2 regions of the Lactobacillus kullabergensis genome follow, and region 1 is predicted to be linked to the other one. Evidence: a T-box and tRNA genes for the amino acid it is inferred to sense, from the RefSeq annotation. Region 1 holds a T-box; the other holds one or more tRNA genes.
What was found. A T-box is a leader RNA that pairs with one kind of tRNA and senses whether it is charged. The one in region 1 lies ahead of leuS (leucine--tRNA ligase), so its partner is inferred to be a tRNA-Leu.
Positions count from the first base shown of each region.

Region 1 (9,968 bases):
CAAAGGTTGACCGCAGTGCCAGTTATGCTGCCAGATATGTGGCTAAAAATATTGTTGCTTCAGGTTTGGCTGATCGCTGTGAAGTTCAATTAGCTTACGCAATTGGTGTTGCTCATCCCGTTTCAGTTATGGTTGATACAGCCGGAACCGGTAAAGTAAGTGATGACCTTTTAACAAAAGCAGTACGTAAGGTCTTTGACTTGCGCCCAGCTGGAATAATTAAAATGCTTAATTTAAGGCGGCCGATTTATGAGCAAACGGCAGCTTACGGACACTTTGGCAGAACAGATATTGATTTACCATGGGAGAAAACCGATAAAGTTCAAGACCTTTTAAATTTTGTTAACGAAAATAAGTAAAGCTTTTCATTAATAAGGGAGTTGTAATTTTGAAAAAGACAAATGTACGAGTAGTAATGATTGCAATTTTTATGACGACATTTATGACCGCCATTGAAGGTACAATCGTTTCTACTGCAATGCCGACAATTGTTTCCGATCTGAATGGATTAGAAATTATGAATTGGGTTGTTTCCATATTTTTGTTTATGACTGCTGTGTCAACTCCTTTATATGGCAAATTAGCAGACAGCTTTGGTCGTAAACCAATTTTTCTATTTGGAATAGCTCTTTTTGTGATTGGGTCTGCTCTTTGTGGTCAGGCTCAGAATATGGTTGAACTAATTTTATTCCGTGTTATTCAGGGACTGGGTTCTGGAGCTATTCAACCAGTTGCGATGACCATAATTGCAGATTTATATAGTCTGGAAAAAAGAACAAAAATGCTGGGTCTCAACTCTGGTTTTTGGGGCGTAGCTTCAGTCATTGCTCCATTACTTGGTGGCTTTATTGTGCAAAATCTTTCTTGGCACTGGGTTTTCTACATTAATGTGCCAATTGGTATCATTGCACTTTTATTAATTGTCTTTTTCTTAAATGAACCAAGGAATAAGCAAAAGACTAAACTTGACGTTAAAGGAACATTTTGGCTTGTTGTTTTGCTTTTAACCTTAATGTTTACATTACAAGATCTTGGCACCATTAAACCGCTTATTTTAGCTGCTTTGGTTGCTTTAATCATTGTTAGTGCAGTAATTTTCTATCATGAAGAAAAGCGCGCAGATGATCCGATAATGCCACTGTCAATGCTCAAGGGCAAAGAGTTCTTGGCTGTTAATATGATTACCCTGCTTGTTGCCGGAGTAGTTATTGGCTTTGAATTTTATATTCCAACCTGGATGCAGGGGATTAATGGTACTTCTGCTACTATTGCAGGTTTTGCCGTAACTCCAAGCTCTGTTATGTGGGTTGTGGGTTCATTTTTGATCGGTGGCATGTTGAGTCGCTGGGGTGTAAGAAAAACTTTCTTTGGATTGCTTACAATCCTGCTAATTGCTGACTGTATGTTATTGCTTGTTCCTATTCATACTCCGTTTTGGGTCTTTTGTGTCATAGCAACACTTAATGGCTTTTCCTTTGGTGGAGTTCTAACCGCTTCGCAAGTCAGGTCACAGGTTTTAGTTTCAAAAGAAAATATTGGTGTTGCTACTTCCTTTAACACATTAATGAGGTATTTAGGTCAAACAATGATGGTTTCCATTTTTGGTATTACCTTCAATACTGTCGTGGCACATCAACTTGCAAAACATCCGAATTTGACACAAGGCATGATGAACAAAATAGTTTCATCAGCTAAAGCCCAAGAACTATCTGCGAACTTAATTCCACAATTAAGGCAAGTACTTTTTAGTGCTTTAAAAGGGGTTTACTTCGTTTCGCTTGTTGCTATAGTAATATCTGTTATTTTTAATTGTATTTATAAAAGCAAAGAGAAAGCTAATTAGTCGTTAGATTTATAACAGACCTGCTGGTTTATTTACCAACAGGTTTTTTATTTTAAAATTTTTTCATTAGTAGAAATAATTTGCCTGAAAAATTATAATAAATAATATTAAACTTAATAAGTAATTGGAGTATTAAAAAATGGCAAGGGAAATTACTAATTGGCGTTCCTTAGTTGGTTACACTGGATTTGAAGGAAGAAAAGTAAAAGACGGGATACTTTTTAGATGTGGGCAATTGTATAACTTGACTCCTTATCAAAAAGAACAAGTACAAGATAAATATCAAATTAAGAGAGTTTTTGATTTTAGGGGCGAGGAAGAAAGAAAACAATTTCCGGATTATTTGTGGTCCGGATTAGATTATGTTGTAATTGATGTTTTAAAAGATGCTCAGGTTAATCAAGCCAGTGTTGATGAAATTGTTTCTGGTAATAATCAGGCTGAAGAAGATATGCTTACCACCTATGAAGAATTAGCTTTACAGAAATCTGCTCAAAATGGCTACCATCAATTTTTAATGACTCTCATAAATGATCCTGTTCCGACAGCATTTCATTGCTTTGCTGGCAAAGATCGCACAGGAGTAGCAGCTGCTTTAATTTTGAAAAGCTTGGGAGTAAGTGACGATCAAATCTTTGCCGATTATCTAAAAACTATCGCGGCGCGCAAGCAGGAAAATCAGGAAATTTTAGACTACCTAAGAGACCAATTAACAAGTTCACAATTAAAAGATGTTGCTGTAGCTTTAACGGTACAAAAGTCATATTTAGAACGGTATTTTTCTGCCATTAGGCAAAATTATGGGGATTTTGATAATTACCTGATTAAAGGACTGAATTTACCGAGTGATTTTAAGAGCAAAATGAGGCAAATATATTTAGTCTAAAATTTAATTGAAAATAAAAAAAGATATGTCTCTTAAATTTTGAAACCATACCATTTTTTAAGTTTTTGACTTGCTTCATAATTGATTTCAAATAATAGTACCTACCAATATAAAGTATTTACAATATTAGTTTTATTTTTAAACTATAGTAACTATTTACTTTATGAAATTAATTTTTAGATGACATTCTGACAAAAATAGGCTAGATTTGAAGAAAGTAGTTTTAATTATTCAAATTTTTACAAGGGAGAAAAAATGCAACGCAACGATTATATTAAAAGTTTAAAACTTGAACCCCATCAGGAAGGTGGCTGGTTCAGGCAAGTTTATACTAGTGACAAAGAATTTTATGATGAAGACAGCAATGGAAATCGATTTTATTACACTTCAATTTACTTTTTGCTTGATGATACCAGTTGTTCTCACTTTCACCGACTGAACCATGATGAAATGTGGTATTACCACGATGGAGAAGCGATTACTATTCATTGTATTTCTCCAGAAGGTAAATACACTGCTGTAAAGTTAGGCAAAAATGTTTCAGCTGGAGAATATATGCAGTTTAAAGTTCCCAAACACACCATTTTTGCATCTGAAGTTACTAAACCAAACAGTTTTTGTTTAGTAAGCTGTGTTGTTTCACCAGGATTTGATTATCATGACTTTGAGATGCTTAAAAAGTCAGATTTATTAAAACAGTGCCCTGGATATCAAGATGTCATTAATCGCTTAGCAATTGACTGAGCTAAAATTCTAAATTAAGGTAGCAAAAAAGAGTTCGAATTATCACTAATTGATAAGAACTCTTTTTTAGTTAATAAATAGTACTTTGTGCTCTTTGATTTTCTAAGTAATAATGGTAAAGGAAGGAATATCCGATTAAAAGAAATGCGATTCCTTCTAAAAACCCGCCAACTACGTCAGAAGGGTAGTGAACGTGGTTGAAAATCCTTGTATAACCAATTAATATTGGAAAACAGACCCAAATGATGCACAATACAGTTTTAGTGGCTTTATATTTTATTAATAAAATTGTTAAAACAATCAAAATTCCAAATAAAGTGGCACTGCCAACAGAGTGACCAGATGGGAAACTATATCCGTGAGCTGCCACAAGGTGGTGGGTAAGCGGTCTGTGACGAGCTATTGCGTGTTTGATGATCCAGTTGTAACCATTAGCCGCAATCATTGTTCCGGCGGAAAAAAACGCATAAGCAAATTTTCTGCAAAATGCTAAAACAATTACCAAGATGATTGTTTCAATCATAATTACATTGGTATTGCCTAAATTGGTAAATGTTGTAGCAAATTTGATTACTGCAGGATTGTTATTGCAGATAATACTAATAACTGTTTGATCAAATTCACGAATAAATTGATTTTCAGAAGCAACCAGTATTGCCCAGATAGCATATAAAATCAAAAATATTGTCGCAGGTATTATGGTGTCTTTCTTTGTTTGAATTGTTTTGTTCAAAAACTTTCTCCCCTTGTTTTTTTTTTCATTTGTGGTAAATTATAATCATTATTGATCAAAAAATAAAGATCAGGAACTAGTAGCATTTTTGTTTTTCTATAGAGAAGAGTCGGAAGGTGCAAGACTTGAAAAGCAAATTGTGAACTGAGCCTGGAAAAGTCTAACGTTTGCTTTCCGCGTTAAGGGGCATGAGTGTCGCGCTTTTAGCGCGGAACTTAGGTGGTACCGCGATTATTCGTCCTATGAAAAAATATTTCATAGGACTTTTTTTATGAGGTAAAAATATGTATAATCACAAAGTTGTAGAAAAGAAATGGCAGGATTACTGGGAAAAAAATCAAACATTTAAAACCGGTAATGACCCGAAAAAGAAAAATTATTATGTTTTAGATATGTTCCCTTTTCCATCTGGTAAGGGACTGCATGTAGGACACCCAGAAGGATACACAGCAACCGATATTGTCGCACGAATGAAACGTAGTCAAGGCTATAACGTCCTTCACCCAATGGGTTGGGATGCTTTCGGTCTTCCGACTGAACAGTATGCTCTCCAAACTGGACAAGATCCGGCCGTTGTTACTACTGAAAATATTGCCAATTTTAAAAGACAGTTGAATACTTTGGGCTTTTCTTACGATTGGAACAGGGAACTTGCAACTTGTGATCCAAAATATTACAAGTGGACCCAATGGACATTTGAACAAATGTATAAAAATGGTCTAGCCTATGAGGCTGAAGCCCCTGTTAACTGGTCGCCAGATTTGGGTACAGTTGTTGCCAACGAAGATATTGTTGATGGTAAGACTGAACGTGGTGGTTACCCAATCTATCGCCGTAACATGAAGCAATGGATGCTTAGAATTACTAAATATGCTGACCGTTTGCTTGCTGGTTTAGACAATCTTGATTGGCCAGAAAACATTAAGGAAATGCAACGTAACTGGATTGGTCGTTCAGTAGGTGCCCAAATTACTTTTAAGGTCAAAAATTCTAATGAAACATTTGATGTCTTTAGTACACGTCCGGACACTTTATTTGGTGCAACTTACGCTGTATTAGCTCCAGAAAATGAATTAGTTCAAAAAATTATGACTGATGGTCATAAAGATGAAGTCAATGCCTATATTAAACAAATTGAATCTAAGTCCGACCTTGAAAGAACAGATCTAAATAAAACCAAGACAGGTGTCTTTACAGGTGCTTATGCAATTAATCCTGTAAATAATGAAGAAATTCCTATCTGGATTGCTGACTACGTACTTGGCAGTTATGGTACTGGTGCAGTTATGGCAGTTCCTGCACACGATACACGTGATTATGAGTTCGCTCAGAAATTCAATTTGCCTATTAAGGCCGTTATCAAAGGTGGAGATATTGCACAAGAAGCCTATACTGGTGATGGTCCACACATAGATTCTGAGTTCCTAAACGGGCTCAACAATGCAGAAGCTAAAGAGAAAATTGTGGCCTGGCTCACTGAACACCATGCTGGAGAGAAAAAGGTTAATTACAAGTTACGTGACTGGGAATTTAGTCGTCAGCGTTATTGGGGCGAGCCAATTCCAGTAATTCACTGGGAAGATGGAGAAACAACGCTGGTTCCAGAAGATGAATTACCGCTCGTTTTACCTCATGCTACTGACATCAAGCCCTCAGGAACACCTGAGAGTCCATTAGTTAATCTTAAAGACTGGGTTAATGTAGTTGATAAAAACGGCCGCAAGGGTAAGCGTGAAACTAATACTATGCCTAATTGGGCTGGTTCATCGTGGTACTTCTTACGTTTTGTTGACCCACACAATGATAATAAATTAGCTGATTACGAATTGCTCAAGAAGTGGATGCCGGTTGACCTCTATATCGGTGGTGCAGAACATGCTGTACGACACCTGCTCTATGCAAGATTTTGGAACATGGTTTTATATGATCTGGGAGTTATTCCGAATGAAGAGCCGTTCCAAAAATTATTTAATCAAGGATTAATTCTTAAAGATCATGATAAAATGTCCAAGTCAAAAGGCAATGTTGTTAACCCAGATGACGTGATCGATGAGTACGGTGCAGACAGTCTGAGAATGTACGAAATGTTCATGGGCCCACTAGATGCTTCAATTGATTGGGATGATAATGGTCCTGCTTCTACCAAGAAGTTCTTGGACAGAGTTTGGCGTTTATTTGTTAACGATTTAGACCTTAAAGCTATTCCTCAAGAAAATATCGTGGAGGACAACGATGGCACCTTAGATAAAATATATAACGAAACTGTTAAGAAAGTTACCGAGGACTTCGATAATTTACATTTCAACACCGCAATTTCTCAATTAATGGTCTTCATTAACGCAGCACAAAAAGCTAAAACTATTCCAAGGAAATATGCGGAAGGCTTTATTACCCTCTTGGCGCCTATTGCTCCTCATATGATGGAAGAAATTTGGCAAATATTTGGTCATGATGTATCTGTGACGTTTGCAAAATGGCCAACCTATGACCCGGCTAAATTAGTTGAGTCAACGGTTGAGATTATGGTACAAGTTAATGGTAAACTGCGTGGGAATTTTACAGCTGCTGTTGGTTTGGATAAAGATGAAGTTCAGAAGCAGGCACTGGCTCTACCACATGTACAGAAGTTTTTACAAGGCAAAGACGTAAAAAAGGTCATTGTTGTACCGAATAAAATTGTCAATATTGTAGCTAAATAAAGTTAATTTTTCCTAAAATGCAAAGTATATTTGTTGTTAATTGACTTTTTTCATTCACAATAATATAGTTAGTAAACTAGATTTAGGGAATATTAATGAGAGAAAATAATTTATCTGAAAAAAATACACAAAATACCTTCATTAAGGGCAGTGCATGGATGACTTTTGGCTCTATTACGTCACGTATTTTAGGAGCACTCTATATTATTCCATGGTTTTATTGGATGTCACCTTACGGCAATATTGCCAATGCATTAACTGCTAGAAGTTATAATATCTATAGTATTTTTATTTTAATATCTACAGCAGGTATTCCTGGCGCCGTTGCGAAACAGGTGGCAAAATATAATGCGCTTAATGAGTACGGTGTCGGACGTAAGCTTTTTCATCGTGGTCTGATTTTAATGGTAATTTTGGGTATTATTTCTGCTACAATAATGTACTTTGCTTCGCCTTTTTTGGCTTCTAATGGTTCGCAGATTGATCCCAGACAAGTAAAAGTCATGCGTAGTCTGTCATATGCCATCTTGATAATCCCTGTTTTAAGCATTATGAGGGGATATTTTCAGGGCTATGAGGATATGATGCCATCAGCCATGTCTCAGTTTGTAGAGCAATTGGCACGAGTTATCTGGATGTTATTAACTGCCTATATAATTATGCAGGTGCAACGCGGTAACTTTGTTGACGCTGTTGTGCAATCAAATTTAGCTGCAGCAATCGGAGCAATTTTTGGAATTGCCGTACTATCTTGGTTTTTGCTTTCGCGGCGTAACAAGCTTAATGAATTAGTTGAAAATTCTAATAATGAAATCCAAGTTTCAACCTCTGCTCTTTTTGCAGAAATTATTGCTCAGGCAGTTCCGTTTATTATTATTGATGCAGGAATACAGCTTTTTTATCTGGTAGATCAGTATTCTTTTCATCCAATGATTGCCAGTTTAATCAATGCATCCAATAATACAATTGAGACTTGGTATGCGTTATTTGCTCTAAATGCTAATAAGCTGATTATGATTATTGTGTCTCTTGCCAGTGCAATGGCAGTGACAACAATTCCTTTGTTGTCTGCAGCACACACAAAGCATGACTTTCACGGAATTTCAAATCAAATAGGTAACACTTTAGATTTATTTCTATTTGTCATGATTCCGGCCTCTTTTGGTATGGCAGCAATTTCTACACCGGTTTATACAATTTTTTATGGTTATGACAAGTTAGGTTCAAATGTTTTATATCTTTCATCATTTACAGCAATAAGTTTAGGTTTATTCACTGTATTGATGGCAATTTTGCAAGGCCTGTCAGAAAATGGTCTTGCAATTAAATATTTAGTATTAGGACTAATTATTAAAATTTTAATGCAGTATCCAATGATCTATTTGTTTAAGGTTTTTGGTCCACTGATTGCCACTAACTTAGGGATGCTCGTTATTATCTTTATGGCCTTAAAACACCTTAAAGTTGGCTATAATTTCAACCAAGATCGAACAAGAAGGCGTTTTATAGGAATTACTGTATTTTCTGTAACCATGTTTTTAATTGTTTTGGCAGTAGAAAAGGGACTTGAATTGTTCTTGAACCCTGCAAGTAGTTTGCAGTCATTAATCATTGTAGTTATATCCATTTTAGTGGGCTGCGTATTTTACGGATTTGCGGCAATTAAGTCTGATTTGGCACAAAAAATTTTGGGAGATAAAATTATTCCTATATTAGAAAAATTGCATATTCATGCATAAGTGTGAAGCTAATATTAAAACTTGGTACCGTAATAAAAACGGCATCAAGTTTTTTGCTTTGAGCTAAATATATTTAGAACTACTTTGTTAATCGACTTATATTAGCTTTTTAAAGTTAAATGAAAAACTCTTTGCTAACTGAATTAAAACTCGGTAAGCAAAGAGTTTATTAATTTAAACCGAAATGTAATATTTATTTTATTGACCTACTTTTTAAGCATGCAATTATTTATAATTCAAAGTATAGTCTACACAGTCAATAATCTTCTGCATACCTTTAAACAAAGCATCTTTTTCGGTAGATAAAGAAATCCTAAAGTATCTGTCAGAATACTCGAAATCACTACCTTTGGCGACAATTACATGAAAGTGGTCTTCTAATTGTTTATAGTACAAATCAACATCTTTGATTTCGTCAGGAATTTTAATAAACATATATAGGCCTCCTAGATACTTTGAGGAAGCAAAATATTTACTTGTAGAAAGCAAATTAGTTAGTTTTTTACCTCTTTGTCCAATCTCTTCAATATGATGGGTATATTGATCTGGTTCTTCTAAAATTATTTCACCAATGAATTGACTAATAGTTGGGGCACTAAAAGTGATCCCCTCATTATAATAACCGTCCCGTTCAATAATACCGGCAGGAGCAATCACATAGCCTAGACGTATTCCTGGGATAGCAAAAGTCTTGGAAAAACTGCTGACTAATATTTGATGAGAAATGTCAGTTGAGACTGGTTGATACTTATAGGTGCTCGGATAGTCACTATAAACATGATCATCAACTATAAAAATATTGTTTTCCTCACAAAGTTTGTTCAAGAAGTTACGGTCTGTTTTTGAAATAGTTGCACCAGTAGGGTTATTAGGATAGTTAATGATAATAGCCTTGGTATTTCGATTTACTGCGTTTTTGATTTGGTCTTTTGGTAATGCAAAATCGGGAGCCTCTGATTCGACAATCACTGGCTTTGCTCCTACTCCTGCAATTAAATTTAAGTACGAAGGGAAAAAGGGAGCAATAACTATAATTTCATCACTTTGAGATTTGATGATTGACTTTAAGGATAAAAATGCACCATGTAAGCATGACACTGTGATTTGGATGTTATCTACATCAATATCTTTTATGCCATATTTTTCTTTGTAATATGTCACAATTTCTTTTCTGAGTTTTGGCAGACCCATACCTGGAGTGTATCCGTTGCCTTCTTTTTCAACTCGTTTCACAAGTTTGTCAATTATTCTTTTGTTTATTCCAGAACGAAAATCCCCAATAGATAAGTCAATGTAATCTGATGGGAGTATATTAACGTCTAAG
Region 1 covers NZ_CP029477.1:1,345,084-1,355,051, reverse strand. Annotated here, with positions in the region: gene metK (methionine adenosyltransferase) at 1-359, shown strand, start outside; gene DKL58_RS06390 (MDR family MFS transporter) at 389-1,843, shown strand; gene DKL58_RS06385 (tyrosine-protein phosphatase) at 1,983-2,729, shown strand; gene DKL58_RS06380 (cupin domain-containing protein) at 2,985-3,473, shown strand; gene DKL58_RS06375 (phosphatase PAP2 family protein) at 3,544-4,206, opposite strand; T-box leader at 4,263-4,452, shown strand; gene leuS (leucine--tRNA ligase) at 4,491-6,905, shown strand; gene DKL58_RS06365 (putative polysaccharide biosynthesis protein) at 7,001-8,644, shown strand; gene DKL58_RS06360 (pyridoxal phosphate-dependent aminotransferase) at 8,870-9,968, opposite strand, start outside.

Region 2 (9,968 bases), 810 kb from region 1:
ATTGCACCAGTTGCTAATTTTGCCACTTTCTTTTCACAGATACAAAAAGCCTTGGGTTCAACTGAACGCATACAAGCAATTTTACAAATTGAACCTGAAAAGAATTTAAGTCATCATACTTTTGATTTGAGTAATAAAACGTTGACGGCACAAAACGTTAGTTTTAGTTATATTAAAAACGAACCCGTTTTACAATCTATTTCATTTGTTTCAAAACCCAACTCTGTCATTGCCTTTGTGGGACCTAGTGGTGGTGGCAAATCTACCATTTTTGCCTTATTGGAACGCTTTTATCAGCCTGAAAGTGGCAAATTCACTATTGGGGATGAAGATATTCAAGATATTGACCTGGCAAATTGGCGCTCCCAAATAGGCTATGTTTCTCAGAACAGTGCTATTTTTTCCGGAACGATTCGGGAAAATTTGGTTTATGGTTTGACTAAGGACATGACGGACGATGAACTTTGGCACGGATTGGCTTTGGCTTATGCCGATCAATTTGTGCGGGAATTTCCTGATCAAATGGAGACTGAAATTGGTGAACGGGGAATTAAACTATCTGGTGGTCAGAAACAACGTTTAGCTATTGCCAGAGCCTTTTTGCGTGATCCTAAAATTTTGATGCTGGACGAAGCGACTGCCAGCCTTGATTCAGAATCTGAGGGAAAGGTGCAACAAGCACTTGATAAACTAATGGTCAATCGAACAACCTTGGTTATTGCACACCGCCTGGCTACGATAGTTAATGCTGATCAAATTTATTTTGTAGAGAACGGTAAAATTACAGGTCATGGTACTCACCACGAATTAATGCAAAATCACAGTTTGTATGCTAAGTATGTAAATGAGCAAATGGTCGATTAAACCTTTTTAGACAAAATGAGTAAGAAAAGTCTTGTGTTAAATTTAATTTTGGGTTATAGTATTGAATGTGTTGCGGGCATGGCGGAATGGCAGACGCGCAAGACTAAGGATCTTGTGATCGCTTTTAGATCGTGGAAGTTCGAGTCTTCTTGCCCGCATTTTTTAATGGAGCTTTGGCTCCATTTTTTTGTATACTTAATTATAAATGAGCAAAATTGTTAGGTTAGCTTACTACTTTTATTTTAAAAATTAATTACATTGCATAATTTATACTCAAGAGAGGTTATACTTAAGAAGAGATTTTTAAAGCAAGGGAAAACAAATGGCGAGAAAACGAAAAAGCAAAAAATTATCTAATACAGCGATCATTATGCGAACATTTATAATTCTATTTTTATTGATTATTGCTTTTGCAACCTTTCGTTATTATCGCAGACAGGCAATTCAATCAGAGCAGATTAGACAGGAGCAGCTTGCTCGAGAACAGGCCAGGCAGAAAATCATCAGGCAACACAAAGCTTTTATCAGAGAAATAGGTCCGATAGCTAAAGAAGTGGATAAATCCTTCGATCTCTTGCCAAGTATTACTATTGCTCAGGCCTGTCTTGAAAGTGATTATGGCAAAAGCGACCTTTCACAAAAATACAATAACCTATTTGGCGTCAAAGGAAATAACCCTAATACTTCGGCAGTACTAAAAACCAAAGAGTTTGAAAAAGGCAAATGGGTAGTTGTTAAAGCTCGTTTTCAAATCTATGATTCCTATGAAGCTTCTATAAGGGCTCATGCCAGATTGTTCCAAAAGGGGACAACTTGGGACGCAAAACAATATCGTCACGTTCTGGCTGCTAAGAACTATCAAACGCAGGCTCGTGCTTTAGTAAAAGACGGTTACGCAACAGACCCGAATTATGCCGACAAATTAATTAAGTTAATCGAAGAATACGATCTTGCACGTTTTGATAAATAGAATGCAATCAACTCAAAATATGGTCATGATTTTTGGTACAATAGAATAGTTAAAAAATTTTTGGGGTGAAAGAATTCAAAATGAGCGCAGAATCAATTTTAGAAGGTTTAAATCCACAGCAAAAAAAGGCAGTGCAGATTACTGAAGGACCATTATTAGTTGTTGCAGGAGCAGGTTCAGGGAAAACTTCCGTTTTAACCAGAAGGATTGCTTACCTTGTTGCTGAAAAAGGAATTGCGCCGTGGAATATTTTGGCTATCACTTTTACCAATAAGGCTGCCACTGAAATGAGAGAGCGTGAGCATAAATTATTGGGACAACAGGCTGACAGTATCTGGATGTCTACCTTTCACGCTCTTTGTGTGCGAATATTAAGGCGAGATGCAGAAAAAATTGGTTATACCAGTAATTTTTCTATTGCTGATTCGGCGGAACAGCTTACTTTAATTAAGCATATTCAAAAAGAACAAAATATTAATCCTAAAATGTACGAACCACGCAGGATTTTATCTGCTATTTCTAATGGCAAAAACGATTTACTTACTCCAGATGCATATTCTGCCAGCGCTTCTTCACCTTTTGAAAAAGTAACTGCCCAAGTTTATCAGGAATATCAAAAACGCTTAAAGAATGATCAAATTATGGATTTTGATGATTTGATCATGCAGACCTTAGTTCTGTTTAAAACCGATCCTACAGTTTTGCATTATTACCAAAATAAGTTTCGCTATTTGCTAGTTGATGAATACCAGGATACCAACCAGGCCCAATATGAATTGTGTCATGCATTAGCTGCACAATATAAAAATATTTGCGTTGTGGGAGACGCGGATCAGTCTATCTATGGCTGGCGCGGTGCTAATATGGAAAATATCATGAATTTTGAAAAAGATTATCATGATGCAGGTGTTCAAACCGTTAAACTGGAGCAAAATTACCGTTCAACTGGCCATATTTTGGCAGCTGCTAATGCAGTAATTACGAATAATAGCAACCGTAAGGCTAAAAAATTATGGACTGACCAAGGTGAAGGAGCAAAAGTAACTTATTATCGTGCCCAAAGTGGCGATGATGAAGCTCACTTTATTATTTCTAAAATTCAAGAAGAGGTAAAAGAAAAAAGACGCTCTTACCATGATTTTGCGGTTTTATATCGTACTAATGCCCAGTCTAGAACAGTCGAAGAGTCATTCGTAAAGTCGAACGTGCCTTACCAAATTGTCGGTGGTCACAAGTTCTATGACAGAAAAGAAATCATGGACATTATGGCTTATCTGAAATTGGTTGCTAATCCGAGCGATTCAATGAGCTTTAACCGCATTATTAATACCCCTAAACGTGGTATTGGACCTGTTAGCGTCAATCGCTTTATGGATTTTGCTAGTGATAATAATTTATCAATTTTAGGAGCTTTTGATCACCTTAATATGTCGGGCGTTACTGCTCGGGCAGCGGCCAAACTGAGTGATTTTGGCGCTAAACTACGCGATGCAATTAATTTTGCTAAAGATCATAGCGTTACCGGTCTAACGGAAAAAATACTGCAGGATTTTGGCTATACAGCTGCCTTGAAAGCTGAACATACAATTGAAGCAGAAACCAGACTAGAAAACCTGGATGAATTTTTGTCTGTTACGAAACGTTTTGATGACGAATATGAAGAAAATGACGACAGCGATGAGACCGAAAATGCTCTTAGTGACTTTTTAGCGGAAGTATCTCTTTTAAGCGACCAGGATGATTTAGCTAATAATGATGATCAGGTGGCATTAATGACATTGCACGCAGCCAAAGGACTCGAATTTCCGGTAGTCTTTTTAGTGGGGATGGAAGATGGACTTTTTCCTTTATCACGTGCTTTAATGGAAGACGACCAGCTAGAAGAAGAACGTAGACTGGCTTATGTGGGTATTACTAGGGCAAAGCGTGAACTGTTTTTAACAAATGCATATTCACGTATGATGTATGGTCGAATGCAGAATAATCCGCCATCCAGATTTTTGGAAGAAATTGATCAAGATGATCTGGATATTGAAAATTCAGTTCCAATTACTTTCTCAAATGACAATTACCAGACACAAACTGCTCCCTTTGCTAACGCAGATGAACGAGCTCGTGCACAGGTTTACACACCAAAAATTAAACCTGCTGGTGCAGTTGGTGCTGAGAAAAAGGGTTGGAATGTCGGTGATCAAGTAGAACATAAATCTTGGGGCAAAGGTGTTGTGACTAAGGTTAACGGTAAAGGTGAAGACATGGAGCTTGATATTGCATTTAGTGGCAAAGGAATCAAGCGGCTTCTAGCAGCATTTGCACCAATTAAAAAGGTATAATTAAGATAGAAGTAAAAAAAATAGTATTTTTTAATCAGGAGGAAGAAAATGGCAGATTTAACTCTTGATGAGGCCAGAAAAGAAGTTGCTGCGCTGAGAGATAAACTGGATGATTGGGCAAATGCATATTATACAAATGACACACCAGAAGTTGAAGATAATGTGTATGATAAAAACTATAATCGTTTAGTTGAGCTTGAACAGGAATTTCCGCAACTGGTGTCCCAAGATTCTATTACCCAAAAGGTTGGGGGCCAGATTGACAATCAGTTTACCAAGGTTAATCACGAAATTCCGATGTTATCAATGGGTGACGTCTTTTCAAAAGAAGAATTACAAGAATTTGATGACAGAGTACAAAAACAGATTGGTCATGAAGTTGCTTATAACGTCGAATTAAAAATTGACGGTTTATCAATTGCACTTGAGTATACTAACGGTAAATTAACCAGAGCTTCAACTAGAGGTAACGGTCAAGTAGGTGAAGACGTTACTCCTAATGCACGCTATATTGCAGATATTCCCCAAACTTTACCTGAAAAATTGACAACGGAAGTACGGGGCGAATGTTATATGGGCAAAGAGCCTTTTGCAAAGCTTAATGCAGAACGTGATGAAAAGGGAGAAACAACTTTTGCCAATCCGCGTAACGCCGCAGCTGGGTCTTTGAGGCAACTGGATGCCAGTATTACCAAGCACCGTCATTTAAGTACGTTTATTTATACTTGGGTTAATCCACCAGCAGAAATTACCAGTCAACACCAGGCTATTGAGAAAATGACTCAGCTTGGTTTTCACACCAACCAAACTGGGCGCAGAATTGCTAAAATGTCTGATATTTTTACTTTTATTGATGAATATACTGCAAAAAGAAATTCACTTGATTATGGCATTGATGGTATCGTCTTAAAAGTTGACGATCTGGATTTACAACAAGAACTGGGAAACACGGTTAAAGTGCCTCGGTGGGAAATAGCTTATAAGTTCCCACCAGAAGAGCAGGAAACTGTGGTTCATGAAATCAAATGGACTGTTGGCCGTACTGGTGTCGTAACGCCTACTGCTATCATGGATCCTGTGCAACTTGCTGGTACCACAGTTTCTCATGCAGTTTTGCATAACGCCGATTTGCTGCAACAAAAAGATGTTCGCATTGGTGATACCGTTATGCTGCATAAAGCGGGTGACATTATTCCTGAAATTTCAGAAGTGGTGCTGGCTAAACGGCCTAAGGATGCCCAGCCGTATCCAATCCCGACGAAGTGCCCATCGTGTGGTGAAAAACTGATTCATCTAAAAGATGAAGTAGCTTTGCGTTGCGTTAATCCGTCTTGTCCTGCTCAAATTGAAGAAGGAATTACTCACTTTGCTTCAAGACCTGCAATGAATATTGATGGTTTAGGACCTAAAATTGTGCGACAGCTGATTAAGAACGATCTGGTACATAATGTGGCTGATTTATATCATTTAAATGCAGCTGATTTGGCAAAACTAGATCATTTCAAAGATAAATCCATCAGCAATTTATTAAATGCAATAAATAATTCGAAAAGAAATTCAGTCGAATTATTGTTAACTGGACTGGGTATTGATCATGTTGGTGCTAAAGCTGCACGTTTGATTGCACAAAAGTTTAAAAATATGGCAAAGATTATGGCAGCGGACGTGCAAGATGTGGCTGCAATAGATACAATAGGCATGACAATTGCAGAATCTTTGACTACTTATTTTGCTCAAGATGAAGTCGTAGATTTAGTCAATGAACTTAAAAATAGCGGCCTTAATATGGATTATCTGGGTGCAGGTCCAGAAGAAACTGAGTCTATTCCAGATAATTACTTTAAAGATAAGACTGTTGTTTTAACAGGGACTTTGGCTCACTATACTAGAAGTGAATTTACTAAAAAATTGCAATCTATGGGTGCAAAAGTAACTAGTTCTGTTTCTGGTAAAACAGACTATGTCATTTACGGTCAGGATGCTGGTTCCAAGTACTCCAAGGCTCAGAAACTGGGTGTACCATTATTGACTGAGGAAGAAGCAATTGCTCAAGTTAAATAAAGGACCATTTAAAGTGAAAAAATACTTGCATATATTAGCGCTTTTAGGAATATCATTATGTTTGACGGCTTGTGGAAACTTGAAAAATTCTGACTTGGCGAATAATGCCAAAACATCTTCTAATTCCAATTCTAAAACTTATCAGACTACTGATACTGGTAACAATGGATATACTGTTTTGCTTAAAAACGGACACTATGTAACTAGCCCAATATCTGGTTTAACAGCAACTAATAATGATAATTCGGTGGATACCAGAGAATTAGAACGAGGTTTGGTTCAGATTTCCAAGGGTGTTTATTCAACCAATTCTTATGTTTTTCAAGAAGGTCAGTATATTTCTGCCAACATGGCTAATGAATGGTTAGGGCGCAAGTCAAAGTCAAATCCCAATGGTCTGAATCCTGAAGCTGGAACTAAGAAAAATTATCAGCCATATTATTTAGAAGAAATACTTGAACAAGATTTTTTGACAGGATCCGGTTCGAATTATCATATTGGCGGTATTAGCGTTGGTCTTGCTCTTAATTCTATTGATTACTATCAAAAGAAAAAAGATGGTCCTGAATATCAAGCCCAAATATCGCGTGCAAAGCAAAAACAATATGGTCAAAAAGCAGCTGAACTAGTCGTAGCTCGCTTGCGGAAGAAAAAATCGTTAAAGAAAATTCCAATCACTGTTGGTCTTTTTGCTAAAGAAAGCAAGGATTCGTTAGTTGCTGGAACTTACTTTTTGAGTGGGACAGCGGCTGCTAATAGTAGTAAAATAACTAAATGGAAAACTATTAATACTCAATCTGAAGTTTTGCCTACTGTTGGTGGTAAAAAAGCAATCAACAGCAGTGATGCTTCCAGTTTCAATAGTTTTAAAGAATCTATTCAAAATTATTTCCCTAATATCAGTGGTGTAACGGCAACTTTACGATATGAAAATGGTAAATTAGCTCAGGAAAATATTTCAATTACTACCCAGTTTTATGGGTATGAGCAAATACAAAGTTTCACGAGACTTGTTTTATCAACTGCAAAGAAGTATTTAGCTAATAACGTGCCAATTGAAATTAAAATTGGCTCTGTTAATGACATCCAGGCTTTAGTTGCCAAAGAAACAGGGGATAGTAGTTATCAAGTCCATATTTATGGTGGCGAATAAGGAGGTATATTTGCGTGGAAATTACAGAAGAGACAATTAAACACGTTGCGACTTTGTCGCGACTTGAAATTGATGAAAAAGATATCGGCAAAGTAACTGAACAAATGAGTTCAATTATTAATATGGCGGATCAATTGTCAGAAGTTAATACCGATGGCGTTAAGGAGACAGTTCAGGTTGTTGATCGTGATACTGTTTTTAGAGAAGATAAGCCTGAACACTGGCAAGACAGAGAAGAATTAATGAAAAATGTTCCTGATCAAGCCAATGGCTTCATTAAGGTTCCAGTAATTATTAACAAGGATGAGGACGAGTAATGAATTATTTAAATGAAGATATTGACTCTTTAAATGAAAAGCTTGCCCAAGGAACTTTGTCTGCAGACAAATTAGCGCAAGATACAATCGATAATATTAAAAAAACAGATGACAAGTTGAATGCCTGGATTACTGTTCAAGAAGATGCCAAACCTGCAAGTAATCTTAATTTTGATCAAAATAAACTTGCTGGTATTCCAATTGCTATTAAAGATAACATTATAACTGATGGTGTTAAAACCACAGCTGCCAGTCATATTTTGGATAATTATATTCCGGTGTATGATGCGACTGTCATTGAAAGGCTGAAAAAAGCGCAAGTAACTTTTGTGGGTAAAACCAACATGGATGAATTTGCGATGGGTTCTTCTACTGAACATTCATACTTTGGCATCACCCATAACCCGTGGAACCTGGATAAAGTACCGGGTGGTTCATCGGGCGGTTCAGCTGTTGCTGTTGCTTCTGGACAAGTTGTAGCAGCGCTAGGATCTGATACTGGTGGTTCAATCAGACAGCCTTCTGCATTTAACGGCATTTTTGGTATTAAGCCGACATATGGTCGAGTTTCACGTTGGGGTTTAATTGCATTTGCTTCTTCATTAGATGAAATCGGTGTGATGAGTAAGCGAGCAAAAACCTCAGCTGAAGTTCTGAATGTTATTGCGGGTAGTGACGAGCACGACTCTACTCTTTCGACTAGAGCAGTGCCTGATTTTACCAAGTACATTGGTCAAGATGTTAAGGGTATGCATGTAGCGGTAGTTAAAGAATATATGGCTGCTGTTGATGGCGATATGCGTTCTGTTCTGCAAGAACAAATTGATGCTCTGGAGAAAGCAGGTGCTATTATCACCGAGGTATCTTTACCTTTAACAAAATATGCAGTTCCCGACTACTATATCATTGCTTCAAGTGAGGCTTCGTCAAACTTGCAAAGATTTGATGGTATTCGCTACGGCTACCGTGCTCAAGATACTAAGAACCTACTAGATGTATACGTTAAGTCGCGCTCAGAAGGCTTTGGCGAAGAAGTTAAACGCCGAATTATGCTAGGATCCTTTGCTCTTTCAGCTGGCTCTTATGATCGTTTCTTTAGACAAGCATCTAAAGTGAGAACGTTAATTTGTGACGAATTTGATAAGATTTTCGCTGAAAATGATGTGATTGTGGGACCAACCACCACAACTCCTGCTTTCGGCATCGGTAGTGAAATTTCTGACCCAATTAAAATGTACAACAACGATATCCTGACAATTTCAGCCAACTTAGCCGGAATTCCTGCTGCCAGCGTTCCTGCTGGTTTAGTTGACGGAATGCCTGTAGGACTGCAGATTATGGCCAAACGCTTTGATGAAGGCAGCATTTTCCAAGTAGCTGACTTTATTGAAAGAACTAATAAGTTTTATGAAAAAACACCAGCTGGAATGGAGGATTAACTGATGAATTTTAAATCAACGATTGGGTTCGAAGTTCACTTTGAATTAAAAACTAAAAGCAAGATTTTTTCACCTTCACCAGTAAGTTATGGTGCAAAGCCCAACACGGAAACAAATGTAATTGATTGGGCAATGCCGGGTGTTTTACCTTACGTTAACAAAGACGTTTATCGCTTAGGAATTATGGTTGCATTGGCAACGCACGCTCATATTTTACCAACTACTCATTTTGATCGGAAAAATTATTATTACCCAGATAGTCCTAAGGCTTACCAAATCACCCAATTTTTCCAACCACTAGCTCGTGATGGCTATGTTGAAATTGAATCTCACGGTAAGAAAAAGCGTATCGGCATTCATGAAATGCACATCGAGGAAGATGCCGGCAAAAATACTCATGGTACAAACGGGTATTCATACGTTGACTTAAACCGTCAAGGTGTTCCTTTACTTGAAGTTGTTTCTGAGCCAGAAATTGCAGATCCTGATGAAGGATACGCCTACCTTGAAAAATTGCGTAAAATTGTTCAGTTTACAGGAGCTTCCGACGTTAAGATGGAAGAGGGATCAATGCGTGTTGATACCAACATTTCCATTAGACCTGCCGGGCAAAAGGAACTGGGTACCAAAGTTGAAATGAAGAACTTGAACTCTTTTGAACACGTGCGTAAGTCTTTGGCATATGAAGAAAAGAGGCAAGCACAAGTTCTCCTTTCTGGCGGTCGCGTGCAACTTTCAACTCGCCGTTTTGATGAAGCAACTGGTAAAACAGTTTTGGAACGTGTCAAAGAAGGCGATGCAGATTACCGTTACTTCCCTGAACCTGATATT
Region 2 covers NZ_CP029477.1:536,440-546,407, forward strand. Annotated here, with positions in the region: gene DKL58_RS02735 (ABC transporter ATP-binding protein) at 1-864, shown strand, start outside; tRNA gene DKL58_RS02740 (tRNA-Leu) at 937-1,022, shown strand; gene DKL58_RS02745 (glycoside hydrolase family 73 protein) at 1,187-1,834, shown strand; gene pcrA (DNA helicase PcrA) at 1,915-4,167, shown strand; gene ligA (NAD-dependent DNA ligase LigA) at 4,216-6,228, shown strand; gene DKL58_RS02760 (CamS family sex pheromone protein) at 6,242-7,381, shown strand; gene gatC (Asp-tRNA(Asn)/Glu-tRNA(Gln) amidotransferase subunit GatC) at 7,396-7,698, shown strand; gene gatA (Asp-tRNA(Asn)/Glu-tRNA(Gln) amidotransferase subunit GatA) at 7,698-9,137, shown strand; gene gatB (Asp-tRNA(Asn)/Glu-tRNA(Gln) amidotransferase subunit GatB) at 9,141-9,968, shown strand, end outside.
Region 2: it encodes a tRNA-Leu, which carries the amino acid that the T-box ahead of leuS (leucine--tRNA ligase) is inferred to sense. The anticodon was not compared.